3 regions of the Clostridium sp. JN-9 genome follow, and region 3 is predicted to be linked to each of the others. Evidence: a T-box and tRNA genes for the amino acid it is inferred to sense, from the RefSeq annotation. Region 3 holds a T-box; the other regions hold tRNA genes.

Region 1 (7,631 bases), 1.2 Mb from region 3:
TATCTGAACAAGCAGCATATAAAAAAGCTTCATTACATAATTGCTACACACCCTCATGATGATCATATTGGGGCAATGTCAGAAGTTATAAAGAAATTTAATATTGGTGAATTCTATGCACCAAAGAAAGCTGAAAGTACAACAGCATTTCAGAATATGGTACTGGAATTAAAAAATAAGAATAAAAAAATAAATATTGCCAAGGCTGGAGTTTCTATAGATCTTGGAAACAAAGCAAATTGTGAAATACTTGCCCCAAATAATTCTGAATATAAGGAGACAAATAATTATTCTGCAGTTATTAAAATAACATATGGAAATTCAAAATTCATATTTACAGGGGATGCAGAAAAATTAAGTGAAAAAGAAATGCTGGAAAAGAATTATGACTTATCCAGTGAAGTTTTAAAAGTTGGTCATCATGGGAGCACCACCTCTTCTTCAACTGAATTTTTAGATAAAGTAAACCCTGAAATTGCAATAATCAGCTGTGGTAAAGGCAACATGTATGGTCACCCAAATAAAGGAACTATATTAAATCTTAAATATAGAAATATTCAAATTTACAGAACTGATATAGATGGGAATATAGTTATTGTAAGTAATGGAAATTCAATAGAAAAACAATAAAGCAAAAAAAAATGGCTCCGCGAAAAGGATTCGAACCTTCAACCCTTCGGTTAACAGCCGAATGCTCCACCGTTGAGCTATCGCGGAACAATTTGTTAGTTAAATAAAATATTTAACTGAACCTGGCAACTACCTACTCTCCCACAGAGCCTCCCCTGCAGTACCATCAGCGCAATAAAGCTTAACCTTCGTGTTCGGAATGGGAACGGGTGTTACCTTTACGCCATTATCACCAGATTTAAACTAAAGAACAAAGATTAAAATCTTGTTCTTTCAAAATTGCACAGTATAATTATTTGGTCAAGCCCTCGACCTATTAGTATTAGTCAGCTGAACATGTTGCCATGCTTACACCTCTAACCTATCAACCTAGTGTTCTTCTAGGGGTCTTACTAGCTTACGCTATGGGAAATCTAATCTTGAGGTGGGTTTCACGCTTAGATGCTTTCAGCGTTTATCCCGTCCCGACATAGCTACCCAGCCATGCTCCTGGCGGAACAACTGGTACACCAGAGGTCAGTCCATCCCGGTCCTCTCGTACTAAGGACAGCTCCTCTCAAATTTCCTACGCCCGCGACGGATAGGGACCGAACTGTCTCACGACGTTCTGAACCCAGCTCGCGTGCCGCTTTAATGGGCGAACAGCCCAACCCTTGGGACCTACTTCAGCCCCAGGATGCGACGAGCCGACATCGAGGTGCCAAACCTCCCCGTCGATGTGGACTCTTGGGGGAGATCAGCCTGTTATCCCCGAGGTAGCTTTTATCCGTTGAGCGATGGCCCTCCCACGAGGAACCACCGGATCACTAAGCCCGACTTTCGTCCCTGCTCCACTTGTATGTGTCGCAGTCAAGCTCCCTTCTGCCTTTGCACTCTTCGCGCGATTTCCAACCGCACTGAGGGAACTTTTGGGCGCCTCCGTTACATTTTAGGAGGCGACCGCCCCAGTCAAACTGCCCACCTAACAATGTCCCGTGACCAGTTTCATGGCCACCGGTTAGAATCTCAGTACTGTCAGGGTGGTATCCCAAGGGTGACTCCACAGAAGCTGACGCCCCTGCTTCGCAGTCTCCCACCTATCCTGTACAGACAATACCGAAACTCAATGCTAAGCTACAGTAAAGCTCTACGGGGTCTTTCCGTCCAATCGCGGGTAGCAAGCATCTTCACTTGCACTACAATTTCGCCGGATTTGTTGTCGAGACAGTGCCCAAGTCATTACGCCATTCGTGCGGGTCGGAACTTACCCGACAAGGAATTTCGCTACCTTAGGACCGTTATAGTTACGGCCGCCGTTTACTGGGGCTTAAGTTCACCGCTTCACTTACGTTAACGGATCCCCTTAACCTTCCAGCACCGGGCAGGCGTCAGCCCCTATACTTCAGCTTTCGCTTTAGCAGAGACCTGTGTTTTTGCTAAACAGTTGCTTGGGCCTATTCTCTGCGACCTCTTGCGAGGCACCCCTTCTCCCGAAGTTACGGGGTCAATTTGCCGAGTTCCTTGACAACAATTCTTCCGATGGTCTTAGGATTCTCTCCTCACCTACCTGTGTCGGTTTGCGGTACGGGCACCAACTTCCTCCATAGAGACTTTTCTCGGCAGCGTGGAATCGGATACTTCGCGACGATAATTTCGCTCCCCATGACACCTCATCATTGATCAGACGGATTTGCCTGTCTGACCTGACTAAGTGCTTAGACGCACATCCAATAGTGCGCACATCCTATCCTCCTGCGTCATCCCATTTGTAATAACGTCAGTTGGCGGTATCGGAATATCAACCGATTGTCCATCACCTACGCCTTTCGGCCTCGGCTTAGGTCCCGACTAACCCTGAGCGGACGAACCTTCCTCAGGAAACCTTAGGTTTTCGACCAATAAGATTCTCACTTATTTCTCGCTACTTATGCCAGCATACTCACTCCTGTACAGTCCACCGCTCCTTTCGGTACGACTTCAACCCATACAGGAAGCTCCTCTACCACGTACACGTAGTGTACATCCATAGCTTCGGTGGTAAGTTTTAGCCCCGGACATCTTCGGCGCAGGACCTCTCGACTAGTGAGCTATTACGCACTCTTTAAATGAGTGGCTGCTTCTAAGCCAACATCCTAGTTGTCTTAGAAATCCCACATCCTTTTCCACTTAACTTACACTTTGGGACCTTAGCTGATGATCTGGGCTGTTTCCCTTTTGACCACGGATCTTATCACTCGTAGTCTGACTGCTGAGATTCAAGTATATGGCATTCGGAGTTTGATAGGGTTCAGTAACTGTTGTCAGCCCCTAGCCCATTCAGTGCTCTACCTCCACTACTCATTCTCAACGCTAGCCCTAAAGCTATTTCGAGGAGAACCAGCTATCTCCGAGTTCGATTGGAATTTCTCCGCTATCCACAGCTCATCCCATGATTTTTCAACACCAATGTGGTTCGGTCCTCCACGGAATTTTACTTCCGCTTCAACCTGTCCATGGATAGGTCACCCGGTTTCGGGTCTACAGCATGCAACTAGTCGCCCTATTCAGACTCGGTTTCCCTTCGGCTCCGTACCTTAAGTACTTAACCTTGCTACATACCGTAACTCGCTGGCTCGTTCTACAAAAAGCACGTCATCACACGTTAAAGTGCTATGACCGGTTGTAGGCACACGGTTTCAGATTCTATTTCACTCCCCTTCCGGGGTTCTTTTCACCTTTCCCTCACGGTACTTCTTCACTATCGGTCACCAGTTAGTATTTAGCCTTGGGAGGTGGTCCTCCCTGCTTCCCACAAGGTTTCACGTGTCTCGTGGTACTCTGGAATAGATCTTTAAGACTTCCTTTTTCACTTACAGGACTGTTACCTTCTGCGGTGGTCCTTTCCAGAACCTTCAGTTAAATGATGTCTCACATAATGATCTATCCACAACCCCAGGAACAAGTTCCTGGTTTGGGCTCTTTCCCTTTCGCTCGCAGCTACTCAGAAAATCGATTTTTCTTTCTCTTCCTCCGGGTACTTAGATGTTTCAGTTCCCCGGGTCTAGCCCTATAAACCTATGAATTCAGTTTATAGTACATACCGTTAGGTATGTGGGTTTCCCCATTTGGAAATCTCCGGATCACAGGCTATTTGCGCCTACCCGAAGCTTATCGCAGCTTATCGCGTCCTTCTTCGCCTACTGGTGCCAAGGCATTCACCATGCGCCCTTTGTAGCTTGACCTTTAAAATCTCTATAAGCTTCGCACTACTGCGTCAGCTGCCTTCACTGCGGTGCTCATTTACCTTGAGTAAACTCTGCTCCTCGTTCAGTTGCTTCCTTGTATTGCTCGCTTCTACAGACTTTTAAAAAATCTCTATAAGCTTCGCATTACTTCTTCAGCGTCGTCGCTGCAGTGCTCATTTACCTTGAGTAAATTCCGCGCTTCGCTCCTAGCTTCATCGTACTGCTCGCTTCTATAGATTTTCCTTTAAATAAAGTAATCTTAATACAAAGGTATTTTTGTATACCTTAACTTTAATGTAAACTTTTTTATACTGTGCAATTTTCAAAGAACAATGGTGGGCTTAAATGGACTCGAACCATCGACCTCACGCTTATCAGGCGTGCGCTCTAACCAGCTGAGCTATAAGCCCTCTTGGTGGAGAATAAGGGATTCGAACCCTTGACCCCCTGCGTGCAAGGCAGGTGCTCTCCCAGCTGAGCTAATCCCCCACATAAAAAGAGAGACATTTTCCTGAGTAATTCTTTATACAAATCGCAGATTTGCTAAATTATTCATTAAATGCCTAAATGACATTTAATCTCTCAAAATTAAACAGAGAAATAAACCAAGCTGTATGTAAGTTATCCTTACATATCGACTCCTTAGAAAGGAGGTGATCCAGCCGCAGGTTCTCCTACGGCTACCTTGTTACGACTTCACCCCAATTACTAATCCCACCTTCGGCCGCTGACTCCTTACGGTTATCTCACGGACTTCGGGTGTTACCAGCTCTCATGGTGTGACGGGCGGTGTGTACAAGGCCCGGGAACGTATTCACCGCGACATTCTGATTCGCGATTACTAGCAACTCCAGCTTCATGTAGGCGAGTTTCAGCCTACAATCCGAACTGGGATGGGTTTTAGAGTTTGGCTCCACCTCGCGGTATTGCATCTCTCTGTACCCACCATTGTAGCACGTGTGTTGCCCTGGACATAAGGGGCATGATGATTTGACGTCATCCCCACCTTCCTCCCGGTTAACCCGGGCAGTCTCACTAGAGTGCTCAACTTAATGGTAGCAACTAATGATAAGGGTTGCGCTCGTTGCAGGACTTAACCTAACATCTCACGACACGAGCTGACGACAACCATGCACCACCTGTCTCCCTGCCCCGAAGGGCTTCGCCTATCTCTAGGTTATTCAGGGGATGTCAAGTCCAGGTAAGGTTCTTCGCGTTGCTTCGAATTAAACCACATGCTCCGCTGCTTGTGCGGGCCCCCGTCAATTCCTTTGAGTTTTAATCTTGCGATCGTACTCCCCAGGCGGAATACTTATTGTGTTAACTGCGGCACAGAAGGGGTCGATACCTCCTACACCTAGTATTCATCGTTTACGGCGTGGACTACCAGGGTATCTAATCCTGTTTGCTACCCACGCTTTCGTGCCTCAGCGTCAGTTACAGTCCAGAGAATCGCCTTCGCCACTGGTGTTCTTCCTAATCTCTACGCATTTCACCGCTACACTAGGAATTCCATTCTCCTCTCCTGCACTCTAGATATCCAGTTTGAAATGCAGTACCCAAGTTAAGCCCGGGTATTTCACATCTCACTTAAACATCCGCCTACGCACCCTTTACGCCCAGTAAATCCGGACAACGCTTGCCACCTACGTATTACCGCGGCTGCTGGCACGTAGTTAGCCGTGGCTTCCTCCTTTGGTACCGTCATTATCGTCCCAAAAGACAGAGCTTTACAATCCGAAGACCTTCATCACTCACGCGGCGTTGCTGCATCAGGGTTTCCCCCATTGTGCAATATTCCCCACTGCTGCCTCCCGTAGGAGTCTGGACCGTGTCTCAGTCCCAATGTGGCCGATCACCCTCTCAGGTCGGCTACGCATCGTTGCCTTGGTGAGCCGTTACCTCACCAACTAGCTAATGCGCCGCGGGCCCATCTCAAAGCGGATTACTCCTTTGATTAGAACATCATGTGATGCTCTAATGTTATGCGGTATTAATCTCCCTTTCGGGAGGCTATCCCCCTCTTTGAGGCAGGTTGCCCACGTGTTACTCACCCGTCCGCCGCTAATCCGTCCCCGAAGGGACTTCATCGCTCGACTTGCATGTGTTAAGCACGCCGCCAGCGTTCGTCCTGAGCCAGGATCAAACTCTCAATTTAAAAGTTTGATTGCTCATTACTTTATACTCTATAAAAGAATTGCTGGTTTATTTAACAAGTTTTTACCTGTTATCTTCTCTGTTTAATTTTCAAAGATCGAAATGTCAAATACTGACGTATTATATATTATCATTAACATATATAATTGTCAATAGCTTTGAATAAGCTTTGTTAATTTTTGTCGCATTCATAAGCGACATGTGTTATTCTATCACAATTATACTAATCAATATAAAGTTTTATCTTAATATATTTAAATTATTCCTTAATTACTCTCATTTACTTATTTTTTTTTATTTTTTCTTATAATGATACACCAGAACAAGTATACGTTGATATGTGTACTTTTTAACTGTTACCAAGTAATCTATGGCTCTTTTAAATAATAATGTTGATGCAAATAGGACTTTATCTAAAGATTAAAGATTAAAGAACAAAGATTAAATAAGGTAGTTTTTCTTTGCAGAAAAACCAAAAACTTAATTGATTAAGTGAATCATAGGTTTTAATAACTAAAAATGGTTTCAATTATAGTTTTATTAGATGGTAAAAAAAGATTTGTAAAAATCCTGTGCCAGTAGGCAGCCAATTAAATAGATTTCAAAGTAAAGCAACTATTCAAAACTGCATTGCACATCAAATTAGAAATTCTCCCGGACGGGACAGAAAAGCATTGAACATAATGAAAAGGGGGTTCATGATTAAAGCATAAGTTACATTAATATCAGCAATAATAAAGTCTACGCTATTACAACACTGGATTCACACAAAAATATTTATTCCAGAGCAGTTGGCACAGGACATATGAATGCAATGTATATGTAAAATACATATACAAATATGAGAAATACTGGAATATACTTTAATTGACTTGTCCCTAACGTGAACTTGTTAACGTATCAACACTATTGAATAAAAGAGCCATATACTTATACTAAAGCAGGAAAGATTAAAGAACAAATAACAAATATTGTTGTTTTGCCTCCTGGCAAAACTTAAATCTAAAGATTTTCTGCCAGGGCAGAAAATCTACATTATTTAATCTTTGTTCTTTAATCTTTAATCTTTGTTTTTAAAGGGCAGCCTACCGGCTTTGGATTTTTCAAATCCTTTTTTAATCCCACCTGGTAAACTATAATTGAAATCATCCTTGATTATTAAAACACATGATTCACTCAATCAATTAAATTTAAAGATTTTCTGCCAGAGCAGAAAATCCACATTATTTGTTCTTTATTCTCTAATCTTTAATCTTTGTTTTTTATAGTATCTTGAAGAATGCCAGCACTAATATAAGTAATCCAAATCCTAATCTATATACTGCAAAAATTCTCAGCGGTCTCTTCTTTAAAAATTTAATGAACTTATCAACAACAACAAGTGCTACTATAAAAGAAACAACAAATCCAACTGCCAGTGCAATAATTTCCGAAGTAGAACAGGTTGCTAATATATTGTGTTTAAATAAGGATACTCCTGATGCTCCTACCATAATAGGCATTGCCAGAAAAAATGAAAATTCTGCGCCAGCCACAGTTGATAATCCTGCAATCCATGCTCCTATAATAGTTGAAGCTGACCTAGACATACCCGGCCATAAAGCCAAGCACTGAAATGCTCCAATAATTATAGCTTGTTTA
Region 2 (7,631 bases), 1.5 Mb from region 3:
GGGGAGCGAAATTATCGTCGCGAAGTATCCGATTCCACGCTGCCGAGAAAAGTCTCTATGGAGGAAGTTGGTGCCCGTACCGCAAACCGACACAGGTAGGTGAGGAGAGAATCCTAAGACCATCGGAAGAATTGTTGTCAAGGAACTCGGCAAATTGACCCCGTAACTTCGGGAGAAGGGGTGCCTGCCTCACGGCAGGTCGCAGAGAATAGGCCCAAGCAACTGTTTAGCAAAAACACAGGTCTCTGCTAAAGCGAAAGCTGAAGTATAGGGGCTGACGCCTGCCCGGTGCTGGAAGGTTAAGGGGATCCGTTAACGTAAGTGAAGCGGTGAACTTAAGCCCCAGTAAACGGCGGCCGTAACTATAACGGTCCTAAGGTAGCGAAATTCCTTGTCGGGTAAGTTCCGACCCGCACGAATGGCGTAATGACTTGGGCACTGTCTCGACAACAAATCCGGCGAAATTGTAGTGCAAGTGAAGATGCTTGCTACCCGCGATTGGACGGAAAGACCCCGTAGAGCTTTACTGTAGCTTAGCATTGAGTTTCGGTATTGTCTGTACAGGATAGGTGGGAGACTGCGAAGCAGGGGCGTCAGCTTCTGTGGAGTCACCCTTGGGATACCACCCTGACAGTACTGAGATTCTAACCGGTGGCCATGAAACTGGTCACGGGACATTGTTAGGTGGGCAGTTTGACTGGGGCGGTCGCCTCCTAAAATGTAACGGAGGCGCCCAAAAGTTCCCTCAGTGCGGTTGGAAATCGCGCGAAGAGTGCAAAGGCAGAAGGGAGCTTGACTGCGACACATACAAGTGGAGCAGGGACGAAAGTCGGGCTTAGTGATCCGGTGGTTCCTCGTGGGAGGGCCATCGCTCAACGGATAAAAGCTACCTCGGGGATAACAGGCTGATCTCCCCCAAGAGTCCACATCGACGGGGAGGTTTGGCACCTCGATGTCGGCTCGTCGCATCCTGGGGCTGAAGTAGGTCCCAAGGGTTGGGCTGTTCGCCCATTAAAGCGGCACGCGAGCTGGGTTCAGAACGTCGTGAGACAGTTCGGTCCCTATCCGTCGCGGGCGTAGGAAATTTGAGAGGAGCTGTCCTTAGTACGAGAGGACCGGGATGGACTGACCTCTGGTGTACCAGTTGTTCCGCCAGGAGCATGGCTGGGTAGCTATGTCGGGACGGGATAAACGCTGAAAGCATCTAAGCGTGAAACCCACCTCAAGATTAGATTTCCCATAGCGTAAGCTAGTAAGACCCCTAGAAGAACACTAGGTTGATAGGTTAGAGGTGTAAGCATGGCAACATGTTCAGCTGACTAATACTAATAGGTCGAGGGCTTGACCAAATAATTATACTGTGCAATTTTGAAAGAACAATTTTCTTTCTTTAAATATATTGACAAAGTTATCTTTGTATAATATAATTTATAACTGTGATATGTAAATGTATCTGGTAATGATGGCGTGAAGGGTTAAATGTCTAAATGACATTTAACGGGTAATTTAGCAAATCTGTGATTTGCGTTAAAAATTACACCGGTTACCCCTTAAAGTGACTGAGTATTTATGTCAAAAACACTAAATTTAAATGTAAATGTATCTGGTAATAATGGCGTGAAGGTAACACCCGTTCCCATTCCGAACACGAAGGTTAAGCTTCATTGCGCCGATGGTACTGCAGGGGAGGCTCTGTGGGAGAGTAGGTAGTTGCCAGGTGAACAATTGGATCTTTAGCTCAGTTGGTTAGAGCAACCGGCTCATAACCGGTTGGTCCGGGGTTCGAGTCCCTGAAGGTCCACCATATGGGGGATTAGCTCAGCTGGGAGAGCACCTGCCTTGCACGCAGGGGGTCAAGGGTTCGAATCCCTTATTCTCCACCAAAAAAGAATTATCTAATTATAGATGATTCTTTTTTATATATAATTATAAAAAATTATATTATAGATATAGGATTATATAAATTAAAAGGGCTAATACTTTACCTGGTGTATCATTATGAGGATTTATAAGTATATATTAGGATAATAAAGTATCTACATTATAAATCAAATTTTTTGTGGATTATATTATTTATTATAAGATACAAAAGTGTTAATATATATAAGTCGTCCGTTAGGACACCATGTTATTATATAGTTGTCTTCGAGTAAAATTTATTTGAATTAAATTTAAAATTCTTGTTGACAATGTAAAAGCAACATGATAAGATATAAAAGCTGTCAGATGACAGACATGATCTTTGAAAATTAAACAGAGAAGATAACAGGTAAAAACTTGTTAAATAAACCAGCAATTCTTTTATAGAGTATAAAGTAATGAGCAATCAAACTTTTAAATTGAGAGTTTGATCCTGGCTCAGGACGAACGCTGGCGGCGTGCTTAACACATGCAAGTCGAGCGATGAAGTTCCTTGGGGGACGGATTAGCGGCGGACGGGTGAGTAACACGTGGGCAACCTGCCTCAAAGAGGGGGATAGCCTCCCGAAAGGGAGATTAATACCGCATAACATTAGGGTATCACATGATATTCTAATCAAAGGAGTAATCCGCTTTGAGATGGGCCCGCGGCGCATTAGCTAGTTGGTGAGGTAACGGCTCACCAAGGCAACGATGCGTAGCCGACCTGAGAGGGTGATCGGCCACATTGGAACTGAGACACGGTCCAGACTCCTACGGGAGGCAGCAGTGGGGAATATTGCACAATGGGGGAAACCCTGATGCAGCAACGCCGCGTGAGTGATGAAGGTCTTCGGATTGTAAAGCTCTGTCTTTTGGGACGATAATGACGGTACCAAAGGAGGAAGCCACGGCTAACTACGTGCCAGCAGCCGCGGTAATACGTAGGTGGCAAGCGTTGTCCGGATTTACTGGGCGTAAAGGGTGCGTAGGCGGATGTTTAAGTGAGATGTGAAATACCCGGGCTTAACTTGGGTACTGCATTTCAAACTGGATATCTAGAGTGCAGGAGAGGAGAATGGAATTCCTAGTGTAGCGGTGAAATGCGTAGAGATTAGGAAGAACACCAGTGGCGAAGGCGATTCTCTGGACTGTAACTGACGCTGAGGCACGAAAGCGTGGGTAGCAAACAGGATTAGATACCCTGGTAGTCCACGCCGTAAACGATGAATACTAGGTGTAGGAGGTATCGACCCCTTCTGTGCCGCAGTTAACACAATAAGTATTCCGCCTGGGGAGTACGATCGCAAGATTAAAACTCAAAGGAATTGACGGGGGCCCGCACAAGCAGCGGAGCATGTGGTTTAATTCGAAGCAACGCGAAGAACCTTACCTGGACTTGACATCCCCTGAATAACCTAGAGATAGGCGAAGCCCTTCGGGGCAGGGAGACAGGTGGTGCATGGTTGTCGTCAGCTCGTGTCGTGAGATGTTAGGTTAAGTCCTGCAACGAGCGCAACCCTTATCATTAGTTGCTACCATTAAGTTGAGCACTCTAGTGAGACTGCCCGGGTTAACCGGGAGGAAGGTGGGGATGACGTCAAATCATCATGCCCTTTATGTCCAGGGCAACACACGTGCTACAATGGTGGGTACAGAGAGATGCAATACCGCGAGGTGGAGCCAAACTCTAAAACCCATCCCAGTTCGGATTGTAGGCTGAAACTCGCCTACATGAAGCTGGAGTTGCTAGTAATCGCGAATCAGAATGTCGCGGTGAATACGTTCCCGGGCCTTGTACACACCGCCCGTCACACCATGAGAGCTGGTAACACCCGAAGTCCGTGAGATAACCGTAAGGAGTCAGCGGCCGAAGGTGGGATTAGTAATTGGGGTGAAGTCGTAACAAGGTAGCCGTAGGAGAACCTGCGGCTGGATCACCTCCTTTCTAAGGAGTCGACATGTAAGGATAACTTACATGAAAGCTTGGTTTACTTCTCTGCTTAATTTTGAAAGATCATTTATGATCTTTATTTATTTGGGCTTATAGCTCAGCTGGTTAGAGCGCACGCCTGATAAGCGTGAGGTCGATGGTTCGAGTCCATTTAAGCCCACCATTGTTCTTTGAAAATTGCACAGTATAAAAAGTTTACATTAAAGTTAAGGTATACAAAAATACCTTTGTATTAAGATTACTTTATTTAAAGGAAAATTGATAGTAGCGAACAAGACGAGGAAAAGCTTGAGCGAGGAGCGGAGTTTACTCAAGGTAAATGAGCACCGCAGTGAAGGCAGCTGACGCAGTAATGGGTCGCTTATAGAGATTTTGAAGGTCAAGCTACAAAGGGCGCATGGTGAATGCCTTGGCACCAGTAGGCGAAGAAGGACGCGATAAGCTGCGATAAGCTTCGGGTAGGCGCAAATAGCCTGTGATCCGGAGATTTCCAAATGGGGAAACCCACATACCTAACGGTATGTACTATAAACTGAATTCATAGGTTTATAGGGCTATACCCGGGGAACTGAAACATCTAAGTACCCGGAGGAAGAGAAAGAAAAATCGATTTTCTAAGTAGCGGCGAGCGAAAGGGAAAGAGCCCAAACCAGGAACTTGTTCCTGGGGTTGTGGATAGATCAATATGTGAGACATCATTTAACTGAAGGTTCTGGAAAGGACCGCCGTAGAAGGTAACAGCCCTGTAAGTGAAAAAGGAAGTCTTAAAGATCTATTCCAGAGTACCACGAGACACGTGAAACCTTGTGGGAAGCAGGGAGGACCACCTCCCAAGGCTAAATACTAACTGGTGACCGATAGTGAAGAAGTACCGTGAGGGAAAGGTGAAAAGAACCCCGGAAGGGGAGTGAAATAGAATCTGAAACCGTGTGCCTACAACCGGTCATAGCACTTTAACGTGTGATGACGTGCTTTTTGTAGAACGAGCCAGCGAGTTACGGTATGTAGCAAGGTTAAGTACTTAAGGTACGGAGCCGAAGGGAAACCGAGTCTGAATAGGGCGACTAGTTGCATGCTGTAGACCCGAAACCGGGTGACCTATCCATGGACAGGTTGAAGCGGAAGTAAAATTCCGTGGAGGACCGAACCACATTGGTGTTGAAAAATCATGGGATGAGCTGTGGATAGCGGAGAAATTCCAATCGAACTCGGAGATAGCTGGTTCTCCTCGAAATAGCTTTAGGGCTAGCGTTGAGAATGAGTAGTGGAGGTAGAGCACTGAATGGGCTAGGGGCTGACAACAGTTACTGAACCCTATCAAACTCCGAATGCCATATACTTGAATCTCAGCAGTCAGACTACGAGTGATAAGATCCGTGGTCAAAAGGGAAACAGCCCAGATCATCAGCTAAGGTCCCAAAGTGTAAGTTAAGTGGAAAAGGATGTGGGATTTCTAAGACAACTAGGATGTTGGCTTAGAAGCAGCCACTCATTTAAAGAGTGCGTAATAGCTCACTAGTCGAGAGGTCCTGCGCCGAAGATGTCCGGGGCTAAAACTTACCACCGAAGCTATGGATGTACACTACGTGTACGTGGTAGAGGAGCTTCCTGTATGGGCTGAAGTCGTACCGAAAGGAGCGGTGGACTGTACAGGAGTGAGTATGCTGGCATAAGTAGCGAGAAATAAGTGAGAATCTTATTGGTCGAAAACCTAAGGTTTCCTGAGGAAGGTTCGTCCGCTCAGGGTTAGTCGGGACCTAAGCCGAGGCCGAAAGGCGTAGGTGATGGACAATCGGTTGATATTCCGATACCGCCAACTGACGTTATTACAAATGGGATGACGCAGGAGGATAGGATGTGCGCACTATTGGATGTGCGTCTAAGCACTTAGTCAGGTCAGACAGGCAAATCCGTCTGATCAATGATGAGGTGTCATGGGGAGCGAAATTATCGTCGCGAAGTATCCGATTCCACGCTGCCGAGAAAAGTCTCTATGGAGGAAGTTGGTGCCCGTACCGCAAACCGACACAGGTAGGTGAGGAGAGAATCCTAAGACCATCGGAAGAATTGTTGTCAAGGAACTCGGCAAATTGACCCCGTAACTTCGGGAGAAGGGGTGCCTGCCTCACGGCAGGCCGCAGAGAATAGGCCCAAGCAACTGTTTAGCAAAAACACAGGTCTCTGCTAAAGCGAAAGCTGAAGTATAGGGGCTGACGCCTGCCCGGTGCTGGAAGGTTAAGGGGATCCGTTAACGTAAGTGAAGCGGTGAACTTAAGCCCCAGTAAACGGCGGCCGTAACTATAACGGTCCTAAGGTAGCGAAATTCCTTGTCGGGTAAGTTCCGACCCGCACGAATGGCGTAATGACTTGGGCACTGTCTCGACAACAAATCCGGCGAAATTGTAGTGCAAGTGAAGATGCTTGCTACCCGCGATTGGACGGAAAGACCCCGTAGAGCTTTACTGTAGCTTAGCATTGAGTTTCGGTATTGTCTGTACAGGATAGGTGGGAGACTGCGAAGCAGGGGCGTCAGCTTCTGTGGAGTCACCCTTGGGATACCACCCTGACAGTACTGAGATTCTAACCGGTGGCCATGAAACTGGTCACGGGACATTGTTAGGTGGGCAGTTTGACTGGGGCGGTCGCCTCCTAAAATGTAACGGAGGCGCCCAAAAGTTCCCTCAGTGCGGTTGGAAATCGCGCGAAGAGTGCAAAGGCAGAAGGGAGCTTGACTGCGACACATACAAGTGGAGCAGGGACGAAAGTCGGGCTTAGTGATCCGGTGGTTCCTCGTGGGAGGGCCATCGCTCAACGGATAAAAGCTACCTCGGGGATAACAGGCTGATCTCCCCCAAGAGTCCACATCGACGGGGAGGTTTGGCACCTCGATGTCGGCTCGTCGCATCCTGGGGCTGAAGTAGGTCCCAAGGGTTGGGCTGTTCGCCCATTAAAGCGGCACGCGAGCTGGGTTCAGAACGTCGTGAGACAGTTCGGTCCCTATCCGTCGCGGGCGTAGGAAATTTGAGAGGAGCTGTCCTTAGTACGAGAGGACCGGGATGGACTGACCTCTGGTGTACCAGTTGTTCCGCCAGGAGCATGGCTGGGTAGCTATGTCGGGACGGGATAAACGCTGAAAGCATCTAAGCGTGAAACCCACCTCAAGATTAGATTTCCCATAGCGTAAGCTAGTAAGACCCCTAGAAGAACACTAGGTTGATAGGTTAGAGGTGTAAGCATGGCAACATGTTCAGCTGACTAATACTAATAGGTCGAGGGCTTGACCAAATAATTATACTGTGCAATTTTGAAAGAACAAGATTTTAATCTTTGTTCTTTAATTTAGATCTGGTAATAATGGCGTGAAGGGTTAAATGTCTAAATGACATTTAACGGGTAATTTAGCAAATCTGTGATTTGTGTTAAAAATTACACCGGTTACCTCTTAAGGTTACTGAGTATTTATGTCAAAAGCACTAAATTTAAATGTAAATGTATCTGGTAGTGATGGCGTGAAGGTAACACCCGTTCCCATTCCGAACACGAAGGTTAAGCTTCATTGCGCCGATGGTACTGCAGGGGAGGCTCTGTGGGAGAGTAGGTAGTTGCCAGGTTCAGTTAAATATTTTATTTAACTAACAAATTGTTCCGCGATAGCTCAACGGTGGAGCATTCGGCTGTTAACCGAAGGGTTGAAGGTTCGAATCCTTTTCGCGGAGCCATTTTTATTTTTTGAATGGTTATAATAATAAAGCTAATAATTAATTTATTTCGGTAGATA
Region 3 (7,631 bases):
TCATCCCAATACTTAACTTCTATACTAAGTCTTTCTTCTACAATTTTGCAAAATTCCATAACTTTTTCACTTTGAGATCCTAATGATCCATTCATATTCTTTGGCAAGCCTGAAATTATGTATTCAGCCTTATATTCATTACATATTTTTTTTATTTCTTCTATATCTCTTTCAATTCCCTTTCTGCGTATTGTAGTTATCCCCTGTGCTGTATATCCAAGTGGATCACTTACAGCAACACCTATTGTCCTGTCTCCTACATCTAATCCTATTATTCTCATAAATTTCTACTCCAATGTATGTTTTTTAATTATATTAAAATAAAATGCCCAAAAGGGCATTTTATTTATTTAATCCCTAAATATGATTTTAATACCTCTTCAAGTATTTCATCCCGTTCAAGCTTTCTAACCAATGCTCTGGCACCATTGTAATTTGTAATATAAGTTGGATCTCCGGAAATCAGGTATCCTACCAGCTGATTAACAGGATTGTATCCCTTTTTTATTAATGCATCATACACTTCTGTTAATATTTCCTTGGTTAAATCCTTTTTATCCTTACAAAAATCAAATTGTATTGTATTATCATTACCCAATTTTCTCACCCCTTTTTTTAGATTAAATTAATCTAATGACATATATTTAGGGTTTATATACGTTCTCAACTGTTAATTTTATTATAAAACATTATTAATAAAAAGTACACTATTTTACTAAGATTTCCACCATATCGTAAGCTTTATTAACTGCTTCCTGAATTTTTTGTGGAAGTTTTCCGCCTGCCTGAGCCATATCTGGTCTTCCGCCACCGCCGCCGCCAGCAATAGCAGCCACTTCTTTTATTATTTTTCCGCAGTGGATTCCTTTAGAAACAGCATCCTTTGAAGCCATTGCTACGAATTGTACTTTACTGTCACAAGTACTTCCTAAAACTATGACGCCATCTTCTATTTTATTTCTAAGTTTATCGGCCAGTTCTCTTAAAGCTTCTCCATCTATGTCCTTAACTATACCTGTTACTACCTTAATACCCTTAATATTTTTCATATTTTTAAGAAGATCATCTTCCGATGAGCTGGCAAGTTTATTTTTTAAACCTGCTATTTCTTTATCTTTGTCCTTAATTTCTGAAATTAGAACATTTATCTTTTGAATTATATCCTTTTCTGTGCACCTTAATGTATTTGATGCCTCTTTCAGCAGGCTGATTTTATCCTCTACCAGCTTAATGGCATTTTCACCTGTTACTGCCTCTATTCTTCTAATACCTGCAGCTACACCGCTTTCAGAGACAATTTTAAACAATCCTATTTCTCCTGAATTTTTTGCATGGGTTCCTCCGCAAAGTTCCTTACTAAAGTCACCTATAGAAACAACTCTCACTTCGTCTTTGTATTTATCATCAAATAATGCTATTGCCCCGCTTTTCTTTGCATCGGATATTGACATTATTTCTGTTCTAACAGGCTGAACCTTAACAATTTCTCTATTTACTACTTCTTCAATTTTACGCAATTCTTCTTCTTTAACAGCTTCAAAATGATTAAAGTCAAACCTTAATTTTTCATTATCAACATATGAACCTGCCTGATGAACATGATCTCCAAGCACCACTCTTAAAGCAGCATCCAGCAGATGAGTTGCACTATGGTTTTTTCTTATCATTTGTCTTCTTTCTTCGTTAACTTCTAATGTAACATTTTCATTTAAACTTATATTTCCTTCAATTACATTAACAAAGTGCATTATCTTTCCAGAAATATTATTTTTACAATCAGTTACCACTGCCTTAAAATTATCATTATATATTAATCCAGTGTCTCCAATCTGTCCTCCCATTTCAGCATAAAATGGTGTGGTTTCAACCAGCATAACTCCACATTCTCCAGAATGAAGCTGATGTTTAACTTCATTATCACTTATTATAAATTGTACTGCAGATTGAAGCTTACTATTATTATAGCCATCAAATTCTGTATTTATTTCAAGGGGTATTTTATTTAAAATTGTATCCTCAACGCCCATGTAGTTAGATTCTGATCTGGCAGATCTGGCCATATTCCTTTGGTTTTTCATCTCTCTTGTAAATCCATCTACATCAGCTGTCAGTCCCTTTTCCTTCAGTATTTCCAAAGTAAGCTCTAATGGGAACCCATAAGTGTCATATAATTTAAATGCCTTATCCCCCTGAAGAATTTTTTCATGATTATTTTGAAGTTTTTCAATATATTCTCCTAGTATTTGGAATCCACTGTCAATTGTTTCATTAAATCTTTCCTCTTCAAGTTTAATTACCTTTTTTATGTAAGCTTGTTTTTCTTTTAATTCAGGATAATTTATATAAGAGTTTTCAATTACCACATCTGTTAAATTGTATAAAAATGTTTCTTTTATACCTAGTGTTTTTCCATGTCTTGCAGCTCTTCTTAAAAGCCTTCTCAGAACATATCCTCTTCCTTCATTAGAAGGTAATATACCATCACTTATCATAAAAGTAATGCTTCTTATATGGTCTGTTATTATTCTCAGTGAAGTATCAGATTTTTTATTTTCTCCATATTTTACTCCGCTTATTTCTGAAACTTTTCCTAATATTGCCTTTAATGTATCAACTTCAAAAATGCTATCTACACCTTGCATTATAGTAGCAATTCTTTCAAGTCCCATACCTGTATCAATGTTTGGATTGGAAAGTTTATTATAATTTCCATCATCATCTTTATCATACTGAGTAAAAACCAGATTCCAAAATTCAACTGTCCTGTCTTCTTCAGATGCTTTTATAAATTCCTCAGTAGTTGTAATTTGTCCATTACCTTTATCATAATGAATTTCGGAACAAGGCCCGCATGGACCCGAACCATGTTCCCAAAAGTTATCTTTTTTTCCAAGCCTAAAAATTCTATTTGGGTCTATATCTGTAGATTTAGTCCATATTTCAAAGGCTTCATCGTCATCAGTATAAATTGTAACATATAATTTATCCTTAGGAAGCTCTAAAACCTCAGTTATATATTCCCATGCCCAGGGTATTATTTCCTTTTTAAAATAATCACCAAATGAAAAGTTTCCCAGCATTTCAAAGAATGTAGCATGTCTTGAAGTGATGCCTACATTATCAATATCGCCAGTCCTAATACACTTTTGACATGTGGTAACTCTCCTTCTAGGGGGCTCCTGCATTCCTGTAAAATATGGCTTTAAAGGTGCCATACCTGCATTTATTAATAATAAGCTTTTATCATTATTTGGTACTAATGAAAAGCTTGGCAGTCTAAGATGTCCTTTTGATTCGAAAAATTTTAAATATGATTCCCTGATTTCATTTAATCCCATTTTGTTCATTTTATTTCTCCTTTTCCAGTTAATAATAAAAAAAGCCATCAATCCCAAAGGGACGAAAGCTATTCCGTGGTACCACCCTAATTATAAAAAACAAAGTTTTTACTCTCATTAATAATAAAGCTCATGGCCTGCTTCAATATTTTATTCAAAAAGTTTACACCAGCCACTTTTTCTCTGAATTGCAATAAAATATTTACTTTTTCCAATCATAGCCTGCATATTCATTTATGACTAAGATTATAGATAATATTTATGATGATGTCAATATGATATTTATTTCCTTAGTAAATTTAAAAAAAGTAATAATTAATATCTTCATATATAATTTTTACTATCACTCCTACAGGTACAGCTATTATCATGCCTATAAATCCTCCAATTTGCCCACCCAGAAGCAGCAATATAATTACCAGAAGAGGATGCATGCTTACGCTGTTGCCAGTAACTTTTGGGGATATAATATTTCCTTCTATTAATTGAAGCAGATACAAAAAAATTATTGTATATATTCCTGCTTTTGTGGACTTTATAAAACCCATTATAACAGCTGGGACGGCTCCAAATATTGGTCCAAAGTATGGAATTATATTAAAGAAAGCATTTAAAATCGATAATAACACTGGAAAATCAACTTTTAATGTAAATAAAATAATAAATGTAAAAACTCCAATAATAACACTTAATAATAACTGCCCAACTATGTATTTACCTAAGACCTTATCAATATCCTGTAAAATATTTTTTATTATTCTTCTTGATTTAATTGGAAACATTATTAGTGCTTTATTAAAAATAATATCACTGTCTGCCATAAAATAATAGGATATTATGGGTATAACAGCTGCTGAGAGTAAATCCTGACCTATATTTAATGCTCCATCAAATAATTTATTTAGGATTTCTGCCATTAAATTATCTATTTTATCATATATTTTATCCATTATAACGTAAATAGTTTTATTATTATTTAATGGCTTAAATTTTTCATAAATAATTTCTATATTTTTCTGTATTTTTATAATGCCGCTGTCTACATTTAATCCCTCTTTTAAAATTGAAGGAACAATAATATAAATAAATGCAGCACAAAGAAATATTAAAAATACAATAATCATCAGTGCTGAAAGCCTCTTATTTAAGCCTTTTTCTACAATTTTATTTTGAAGGGGCATAAGTGTATATGCAATAATTAATGATATAAAAATTAAATACACTATTTCTTTTAAAACAAAGCTTTTATATATAATCCATATTACTGCTATAAAAAATACAAATATTAAAATTAATTTAATTTGTTTCTTGTTCTTCAACAATTTTTATTTCACCATCTTTTTTGAACAATTTATGCGGCATGCTCCTTAAATTAAACTTGTCACACTGTTTGTAATTAAGTAAATTATCCTCCCCAAGTATGGTATTACAAACAGGAATAGCAAGCTTTCCATTAATAAAATTATTAAAAAAACCAGTGGAAATTAATAGTCCAGTAATATAAAAATCATTTTTTCTAAAAATACACTCTTCAATTACACCAATTATATTTCCGCAGTTATCAACAGTATCCAATCCTTTTATTTCGCTGAAGCTGAAATATCTGTTTTTATTAAATTTATCTACAATCATCACATTATTAAATGAGATAATATCCTCATTTAAAACATTTATACTATTACTAAAAATTCCACTGGAGGAAACTTTAAAACCAATAACCCTTTTCTTATCAAAATCTATTAAGATATCATTAATATAGCCTATTTTTTTACCATTAACATTAAAAACTTCCATTAAAATAAAATCTTTTACTCTATACATTATTAATCACCATCTATTGCTTTTTATATAGTTTTCCAGTTTTGTGATAAAATATAACCAGTTTCTAAATTATAAATAAAAATTTCAAAAAATAAAAAAACCCATGCTTAAACATGAGTTTTCTTTTATTTATAAATTCAAATATATTTAGTTTTCTCCATGAACATGTTCATGAATAGTTTCTGAATGATTCTTAACAGCCCATTCTTCTAATCCTACAGATTTTCTATAATCATTTATAGCCTTATGAATTGCTTCTTCAGCTAATACTGAACAGTGCATTTTTACTGGAGGAAGTCCGTCTAGAGCTTCAGCCACAGCTTTATTTGTAAGCTCCCATGCATCTTCTAAATTCTTGCCCTTTATTAATTCTGTAGCCATACTTGATGAAGCAATAGCTGAACCGCATCCAAATGTTTTAAACTTTACATCTTTAATTATATTATCTTCAACTTTAATGTATATTTTCATAATATCCCCGCACTTAGGGTTTCCAACTTCACCTATGCCGTTAGCATCAGGAATTTCACCTACATTTCTTGGATTTCTAAAGTGATCCATAACTTTTTCACTATACATCATAATACAATCAACCTCCTATAAAACATATTAAAATAAAAGTTTTATTCTGCAAATGATTTATCTTTATCAGAAAGCTTTAAAAAGTCTTCCCAAAGTGGAGACATTTCTCTTCTTCTCTTAACTAAACCCGGCAGTACTTCTAAAATATAATCCACATCTTCTTCAGTACTCTTTGCCCCCAAAGTAAGCCTTAAAGATCCATGAGCTACCTCATGTTTTAATCCCATAGCTAAAAGTACATGGGAAGGGTCCAAAGATGCTGATGCGCATGCACTTCCAGTAGATGCATATATTCCAGCAAAATCCAAATCAAGTAATAATGTTTCACCTTCTATGCCAATAAAGCTGAAGTTAGCATTTCCAGGTAATCTTTTGCTTTGGTCCCTGGTTCCATTTATTTTTGTATATGGAATTCTCTCTATTATTCCACTTACTAATTTATCTCTCAAGGCAGTTAATCTTTTACTCTCACTTTTCATTTCATTTGTAGCCAGTTCAATAGCTTTTCCAATGCCTACTATTCCTGGTATATTTTCAGTACTGGCTCTTTTGCCTCTCTCCTGGCCGCCTCCATGAATGAGACTTTCAATTTTAATTCCTTTTCTTATGTAAAGTGCTCCAATTCCTTTTGGCCCATAAAACTTATGACCTGACATAGAAAGAAGATCAATATTCATATCTTTAACATCTATTGGAACATGAGCAACTGCTTGAACTGCATCTGTATGAAATAAAATCTTATGTTCCCTGCATAGCTTTCCAATTTCCTTAATTGGCTGTATAGTGCCCACTTCATTATTTGCAAACATAATAGAAACTAAAATTGTATCAGGTCTTATTGCTTTTTCTACATCTTCTACACTTACCATACCATATTTGTCCACTGGCAGATATGTAACCTGAAATCCCTGTCTTTCCAAAAATTTTGATGTATTGATTATAGCATGGTGTTCAATTGAAGTAGTAATTATATGCTTCCCTTTATTCATATGTGCATAAGCTATACCTTTAAGTGCCCAGTTATCTGATTCTGAACCACCTGCAGTAAAAAATATCTCATTTTTTTCTGCATTAATTGCTTTTGCAACTCTTTCTCTGCTCAAATTTACTGCCTTTTTAGTGTTATCTGAAAATGAATATAATGAAGATGGGTTACCAAATTCTTCAGTAAAATAAGGCATCATCTCCTTTAATACTTCTGGCCTTGTAAATGTTGTGGCTGCATAGTCCATATATACTTTTCTATCCATAATCTACACTCCTTTAATTTTATCAGAATTCATATTTTTATAGTCTTCAACCATATCGTGAAGAGTAGTTGATTCCATTACTTTATCCATGCTGTCCTTAAGCCTTGCCCATAATAATCTGGTGGCACAGGATCCTATATTTGAGCAGCTCTTATCTTCAAGGCACTCAGAAATTTCTATAGGTCCTTCAAGCACATTCATAATTTGTGCCACTGTTATTTCTTCAGGAGGTCTGCTTAAATAATATCCACCCTGAGCTCCCCTGATACTTTTAATTAATTTTGCCTTTCTCAAAGGTGAAAACAGCTGTTCAAGATAATACTCAGAAATTTTTTGCTTTTCTGATATACTTTTTATAGAAAGTGGTTGTTCTCCATAATGAATAGCCAATTCTACCATGGCTTTTACTCCATATCTTCCTTTAGTAGATAACTTCATTTTATCACTTCCTCATAAAAATAATTCAGACATTGTTGAGTGATTTACTCTGATTTCAGATTAATAATAACAAAGGAGAGTAAAATTGTCAACAATTAATATGTAAATTATAAATAATAATTTACTGTACATATAATTGGGATAAAAATGAGCCTGCCATATAATCAGCAGGCTCATTACTTTTTTATTTATTATTTAAATA

What was found. The T-box of region 3 lies ahead of alaS (alanine--tRNA ligase). A T-box ahead of a tRNA ligase gene usually reads a tRNA of that ligase, here a tRNA-Ala.
Region 1: it encodes a tRNA-Ala, which carries the amino acid that the T-box ahead of alaS (alanine--tRNA ligase) is inferred to sense. The anticodon was not compared.
Region 2: it encodes a tRNA-Ala, which carries the amino acid that the T-box ahead of alaS (alanine--tRNA ligase) is inferred to sense. The anticodon was not compared.

Annotation. Positions count from the first base shown of each region.
Region 1 is NZ_CP035280.1:2,736,932-2,744,562, forward strand. It holds gene EQM05_RS13205 (ComEC/Rec2 family competence protein) at 1-630, shown strand, start outside; tRNA gene EQM05_RS13210 (tRNA-Asn) at 643-717, opposite strand; rRNA gene rrf (5S ribosomal RNA) at 751-867, opposite strand; rRNA gene EQM05_RS13220 (23S ribosomal RNA) at 927-3,830, opposite strand; tRNA gene EQM05_RS13225 (tRNA-Ile) at 4,167-4,243, opposite strand; tRNA gene EQM05_RS13230 (tRNA-Ala) at 4,247-4,322, opposite strand; rRNA gene EQM05_RS13235 (16S ribosomal RNA) at 4,480-5,991, opposite strand; gene EQM05_RS13240 (undecaprenyl-diphosphate phosphatase) at 7,253-7,631, opposite strand, start outside.
Region 2 is NZ_CP035280.1:3,074,145-3,081,775, reverse strand. It holds rRNA gene EQM05_RS14835 (23S ribosomal RNA) at 1-1,349, shown strand, start outside; rRNA gene rrf (5S ribosomal RNA) at 1,603-1,719, shown strand; tRNA gene EQM05_RS14825 (tRNA-Ile) at 1,728-1,804, shown strand; tRNA gene EQM05_RS14820 (tRNA-Ala) at 1,808-1,883, shown strand; rRNA gene EQM05_RS14815 (16S ribosomal RNA) at 2,336-3,847, shown strand; tRNA gene EQM05_RS14810 (tRNA-Ile) at 3,940-4,016, shown strand; rRNA gene EQM05_RS14805 (23S ribosomal RNA) at 4,231-7,138, shown strand; rRNA gene rrf (5S ribosomal RNA) at 7,348-7,464, shown strand; tRNA gene EQM05_RS14795 (tRNA-Asn) at 7,498-7,572, shown strand.
Region 3 is NZ_CP035280.1:1,537,799-1,545,429, reverse strand. It holds gene ruvX (Holliday junction resolvase RuvX) at 1-281, opposite strand, end outside; gene EQM05_RS07445 (IreB family regulatory phosphoprotein) at 347-598, opposite strand; gene alaS (alanine--tRNA ligase) at 708-3,347, opposite strand; T-box leader at 3,393-3,566, opposite strand; gene EQM05_RS07435 (AI-2E family transporter) at 3,638-4,660, opposite strand; gene EQM05_RS07430 (PRC-barrel domain-containing protein) at 4,635-5,159, opposite strand; gene nifU (Fe-S cluster assembly scaffold protein NifU) at 5,307-5,741, opposite strand; gene nifS (cysteine desulfurase NifS) at 5,783-6,991, opposite strand; gene EQM05_RS07415 (Rrf2 family transcriptional regulator) at 6,995-7,429, opposite strand; gene gltA (NADPH-dependent glutamate synthase) at 7,614-7,631, opposite strand, start outside.